DNA from 2 places in the Brevibacillus sp. BC25 genome. Region 1 is predicted to be linked to the other one. Evidence: predicted binding sites of a transcription regulator. Region 1 holds the regulator's gene; the other holds the start of a gene.
What was found. The regulator LexA, encoded in region 1, represses DNA repair genes until DNA is damaged. The targets are predictions, from matches to a motif close to CGAACATATGTTCG.
Positions count from the first base shown of each region.

Region 2: PMI05_RS07800 (ImmA/IrrE family metallo-endopeptidase) is a predicted target of LexA. The motif match lies at 1,359-1,372, and genes of this name have one in related genera.

Region 1 covers NZ_AKIX01000028.1:62,057-65,264, forward strand. The annotation lists gene PMI05_RS06470 (UvrD-helicase domain-containing protein) at 1-167, opposite strand, end outside; gene crcB (fluoride efflux transporter CrcB) at 206-571, opposite strand; gene PMI05_RS06480 (DUF896 domain-containing protein) at 668-865, opposite strand; gene PMI05_RS06485 (LysM peptidoglycan-binding domain-containing protein) at 942-1,280, opposite strand; gene lexA (transcriptional repressor LexA) at 1,443-2,066, shown strand; gene PMI05_RS06495 (DUF456 domain-containing protein) at 2,117-2,602, opposite strand; gene PMI05_RS06500 (DUF4269 domain-containing protein) at 2,711-3,208, shown strand, end outside.
Region 2 covers NZ_AKIX01000028.1:302,968-306,175, forward strand. The annotation lists gene PMI05_RS07785 (AAA family ATPase) at 1-147, opposite strand, end outside; gene PMI05_RS07790 (hypothetical protein) at 222-533, opposite strand; gene PMI05_RS07795 (DUF2716 domain-containing protein) at 739-1,209, opposite strand; gene PMI05_RS07800 (ImmA/IrrE family metallo-endopeptidase) at 1,387-1,866, shown strand; gene PMI05_RS07805 (hypothetical protein) at 2,139-2,933, shown strand; gene PMI05_RS07810 (hypothetical protein) at 3,076-3,208, shown strand, end outside.

The DNA of each region.
Region 1 (3,208 bases):
AGGTAGCGTAAATCCTTAGCCTTATTATAGTTAACGACCTGTTTCACATAGTCATCTGTTGCCTCGCGAATATCATTGCGAAGCTGCTCCATTTCTTCGTCGATCGCTGAAATTGTTTCATCCAGCTTTTTTTGTTCCCATTCATAATCACGATGCTGTGTACTCACATTCATTCCCCCTCACATGTATCGTGTCATTGGACGTATTAGGACCATTGCCTAGCCAACCATATTCCAACCGCACAAGAAAGTAGTCCGACTCCCAAACTGAGAAGAGCGTACAAAGTGCCACGCAACAGCTGACCTTCTCCCCAAAAAGAGACCACTTCCAAGGAGAAGCTAGAGAACGTCGTAAATCCTCCCATAACCCCCGTTGCAAATAAAAGATAGAGTGTCGGAGATAAAATGCCACGTTCTTTCCCCAGCACGAACAAGATGCCGATGATCAAAGATCCACAAACATTGGCGATCCAAGTTCCCCACGGCCATCCCGGCTGATTCGCAAGCAAAGACAATAGGTAGCGCAAAAGTGAGCCAACTGCTCCTCCAACCGCCACAGCTATCCACGCCATCGCTTTCCCTCCCTGAATATCAAAGCGTTATGTATGTCACAGAAAAAGACACCCTAGCGTCAAGCGAGGATGTCTGTCGTATCAGTAATTGTTATCTTACTGTTTTGGTTTATTTTCTTCAAGGTCTTCCACATAACGGATGGAATCCAAATTTGCTCTCAATGAAAGCTTAACAGCGTCAATGTACTTTTGGCGCAATGCTTTTTGTTCGAGCTTTTCCTCTTCGGTCAAACCTTCTTCGCGAGATTTTTTGACCAATTCGTTAATGCGTTTAATTTCTGCGTCAGATACCACTGCTGGTTCCTCCCACTCTGTAGTAGTGCCGCTTCATTATACCACATTCGAATGATCCCGCAAGACAGCCGAACACTTACGGAGTATCAGGAAGGATGAGAGTCTGACCTGGGTAAATCCTGTTGCTCTCTAAACCGTTCGCATCTTTAATTTCTATTATATAGTCGCGAACATCCATATGCTGATCTGCATTGTATTGAACAGCTAACGACCATAGGCTATCTCCAGATTGTACGGTTACTTCTATACCTTGTGGCTCCTCCATTGGCGAAGAAGCAAACACTAGTTCGGTCAATAAGTAAAAAAAGAGAGTAAATGTAATAAGAAACAAGAGAGCTTGTCCTCTCGTGATACCAAAACGAACACGACGTTCTTCTTTTTTCTCGAAACGATTTTGTTCTGTCGATGAATTCATAATAATGGCCTCCTCACAAACATACGTTCTGATCACTTGTAACCTCATGATAAATGAGAACATATGTTCATGTCAACAAAGAATCGAACTTATGTTTGTCGAACGCAAGCTCCCATGGTATAATATAGGAAAATATGTTCGAGAAATCAGGGGTGTCTTTCTATGTCAAAATTATCGAGTAGACAACAAGCCATCATCGAGTTCATACGAAAGGAAGTTCGTGATAAAGGATATCCTCCTTCTGTACGTGAAATTGGGGAGGCTGTTGGACTAGCTTCCAGCTCAACGGTACATGGGCATTTGGCACGCTTAGAGAAAAAAGGCCTCATTCGTCGAGATCCTACCAAACCTCGCGCCATCGAATTGCTATCAGATGAAGATCGTTTTCAAGACAATTTCGAAGACTCTGTCGTCCGTGTGCCAGTAATCGGAAAAGTAACCGCTGGACAACCGATCACTGCCATTGAGGATGTGGAAGAATACTTCCCGCTTCCAGACAATATCGTGACTTCTGACAAGGTCTATATGCTGCGCGTCTCCGGGAACAGTATGATTGATGCCGGGATTCTCGACGGAGATTACGTAATTGTTCGCCAACAGCACGTAGCGAACAATGGTGACATTGTCGTAGCCATGACAGAAGAAGACGAAGCAACCGTCAAAAGATTTTTCAAAGAAAAGAACCACTTCCGTCTCCAACCGGAAAATGCCACGATGGAACCGATCATTCTGGAGCATGTCACCATTCTCGGTAAAGTCATCGGTGTATATCGACTCATTCACTAATTTCCACGTAAAAAAGGACAGCCTCGGCTGTCCTTTTCGTTTTCCGTATGTTATCTGGCGACAAAAAACCAGATGATCATCGTAACTTGCAATATGACTTTTACGACCGCACTGCCCAAAAATCCGATCAGTGAGCCTACGCCCGCTTTCACTGCTCGCTCCATCGACTGCTTCTGCACCATCAACTCTACGAGGACGACGAATACGAACGGCAAGATCAACATACCAAACGGTGGGAATACGAAGATCCCGAGGATAATTCCAACCGCAGCAGCAATGGACGACCACTTGGACCCTCCGTACCTTTTTACGAAGTACATGTTCGTGAGCAAGTCAGCACCATAAAGTAGAATACTTAGAACGACCATTCCCCACCAAAAGGATGCGGGCAATCCCGCTCCTGGATCTGCAATGAAAAAGTGATAGAGCAAAAAGCCCGCCCACAGTAATATCGTATCAGGTAAAACTGGTAAAAAAATTCCTGCGATGCTTAGCAAGAACAATAACACAACCACTACCCACAAAAATATTTCCATCTACTACACTCCCTTCATCTAGGTATACGAGTGATTACCGATTTCGTTGCGTACTTATTCACTTTTGTCTAAACTATTTTAAAAGAAAGTAGACATGGAGGTAGTCTCTTGAGAAATTGGCATGATCTCTCTTACTTGAGCAGAGGAACGATGCGCCAAAAAGCGGCGTGGGAAGCGATTCAACAGACGCACATCATGGAGGTACTATCCGATTATCGTCCAGTGCTTGCCGGAACCATCCCATTAGACATTGACGTCAAGCAAAGCGATCTGGACATTATTTGCGAGAGTCATGATCTGGAACAGTTTGTGCAGGCAGTTCGTACAGCATTTGGCTGCTTGCCCGGATTTGAAGTGACACACCTAGATGTAAAAAGTACTCCCACGTGCGTTATTTCGTTTTTCACAGCTGACTTTTGGTTTGAATTGTTTGCTCAACCGGTAGCTGTCGAAAAGCAAAACGCCTATCGTCATATGGACATCGAAGAACGACTGTTAGACATAGGAGGCTTGGATGCGTACCAACATATCAGAGCTCTGAAGCAAAGCGGCATCAAAACAGAGCCTGCATTTGCTCAATACTTTCATATTCCGGGTGATGATCCA
Region 2 (3,208 bases), 240 kb from region 1:
AATGGCATGGATCACCCTTAATAGAGATGTTTTTCCTGTCCCATTCGAACCAAAAATTATAGTTACCTGGTCATCTGGAAAAGTAAGGCTTAAGTTACGTTCGGAACCTTTAAAACCATTTACTTTTACATGTGCTATTCGAATCAATATAATTACCTCCACAAAAACTTGATCCATTTCAACTGTTTACATTCTTTAACATGACTCAAAAGATTCGTTGCTTAACCACCAATAATTCCTCTTATTTCATCTAGTTTTTTCTGACTCTCTTTATACCTAGAGTAAAGATGGCTAACTAAATCATCAATTTCTTGTATTATCTCTTCTCTTTCTGTTCCATTAACTGTTTGCAGTTTATTTAATCTACCAGTTATCATTCTCTTTATTCCAAGAGAACTCCGTTCGCCAGCTGCATGAACTTCTACGTAAATTTCCCAGTAATCATAGTTTGGAAAATCCTCTTCCCAAATTTTCGAGATCTGTTTACCCTCTCGAGCTAGTCTAATAATTTTTTCAGAATCTCTTTGATCCATTATGATCCCTCCAAGAAGTAGTTAATGTAGCTACAGTACTATTCGATAAATAATTCTAAATACCTACACCATTCTGCCGACATAAAACGACAAAACCTCCTGATCAGTGATCAAGAGGCATAGTAATAAGCTTGTAAAAAGAATGTTGAACCATACAGCTGCCTTTAATTTTGTTTTAGATATACGCACTAATTAGAGTAATACTTCATCGTTTACTGCACATTATCTTCCCAATTATAGTTGGTCTATTGGTTTCAAACTGATGAATCAGTTCTTCTCCAAAAATGCTAATTGATTGTTCCCAAGGATGCCCTAAATATCCCCACTTAAAATCTTTATTCAAAAAGAAGTAATAGTCACCATCTGGGTAAAACCCTATCCTTGCATTGCCATTCTCTAAATGCGGATTGTAGTGGTACGATGTGTGGTGCCAATCCAGTGCGTAGATGTATTCGTCAGACCCAGTTACCGCTCTAAAGTTGGTAATGCACTTTTCCTCCAGATCATCGATATCGTCATCCGTATATTCAGTAATATCAAAAGTAACAAAAGGTACCGGTAAACGATAGGAAGGCCAATCACTGCTATGGACACTAGGTTTGAAATTGAAATCCTTATAAAAATTATCCCAAACCAGACCATATTGCTCATGCGACAATGGAATCCAATTGTCCATTTTTATCTCCTCTGAATTTATTTTTGATCCATTCATCTATTCCTGTGCCTATCACGGACCAACTAATTCCCGTAGCAGTTAATCTTCAAAAATTATACATTGTTTTTAGAATGGAAAATAGTCTCAGCATCTGGTAAAATACACCCACAAGAACAAACGTTCCCAAGAGGTGATCTGATGAAATTGTCCTACTCTCCTACCTCACTTGAATCCTGGATAAGCCACTTTTACAGAAAACTTGGGATAAAAACACCTGACGAATTAGACGAGCAGCGTATTGCAAGATCACTAGGCATCCATCTTTTTTATAAAGAGATCCCATCAATGTCATATGAGTACGGCCGTTTCAAAAGTATAACGATAGACAAACGACTCCCTTCACTTGTGCAAAGGGAGCACTTTTACCATGAGCTATGCCATATCCTTCGTCACTCAGGACGCCAACTAATGATGCCCGCTTCCTTTCGTGAGCTACAGGAATGGGATGCAAGGAATTTTACAAGGTATGCTGCGCTGCCACTCCATATGATTGCTGCTTATGATTTCAAGCAGCCTGATATTTTAGACATTTTATCGGACCACTTTAAAGTGACACCGCAACTATGCGGAGCACGATTACAAAAAATGCATGATAGATTAAAACTTGCTGTAGACTAACTTTCCCCTGCTTAAATAGCAGGTTTTTTCATTTTTCGCCATTACTTAAAAGTAAATATGGTAATATTCCTGATTTTCGACATAATACGACGGATTTTTTACCTATAAAACATTATTATACGTGTAACTACTAAAATATGCCTATTCTAAGAGGAATGCTTATGGACCTATCAAAGCTTATGTCAGATGCAACAATAATACGGTTCTTAATCCCTATTGTTCTAATGATCTGTAATAATCACACCATTTAGATAATTGAAAGGTTGACCCGAATGACTAGTACGGAATTACTGAATTTATTTGATAAACTGGGTTTACCGACCTATATTACAAGTGCAGTAGTTATTGTCTTATTTATGATTTACAAATTCGATGTGTTAACACTCTTTTCAGCTAGTAGCATTGAATTACGGTTACTAACTAAAGAGCAACGTATCACAAATAAAATATTCACCTTTATTCTAACCAACATGATGCTTGCCCTTCTCACAAGTGTTTTGGTTATGGTATATATCGAATACGATTTATTGTTAGGCGATATGAATCAAGTTTTATTTAGTGTTCTTTTTTTCGTATCTACAATGCATACCAGTCTTGCTTACATAATAACGGAGACATCAAGCTTAAACTCACTAAGAAACAACAAGACTTTCCGCATAGTAAGTATAGTCTTGGTTTTTTGCACCTTTCCATATTTGAGTCTAATTATTACTCCTATTACTGCTGAGGCTGTCCAGCAACAAAACGGTATGAGTTTTAAAATTTTTACCACAATGTTCTTAACTGCAAATATCTTTACACCACTTTATTTTTTTTATTTCATTATCATTAACAAGATGATGGTCCCAAAAAAGGCTTACTACATAGAAATGAATGCTTCCAGTTCACCATTATCAATTATTTATCCTAACTCATCACCATCAGTACAAATTGAGAAATGGTACCTAATTCATCCTATTAATAAAGATCAATTATTATTGGCAGAAGATTCGAATTTGGTTCTCGCCAAAAAGGTAAAACTAATCGCTAGAACTGAGCTCACTCAATATGTGGTTAAGATTGAATGAAAATATGCAATCAAATAAAATGCTCTAAATTTAAGTTCATGGAGCACTTTTCACCAAAGAAGTCTGTACTTCAATAAGTTTTTAGAGCATTTCAAAGGATAAAATGCAGTATTTCACCATAAAATTTGAGGAGTGATATGCTTTGATGATATACAATGACCTCGAAGATTTCAAAAAAACAAACCTATTGTTTTTTTTAGATAAGGCTGGACTTCATGAACTGAATAAATTAAAAGTTCAATTTCATGTTAAACCTGGAAGATCATCTAAAGATT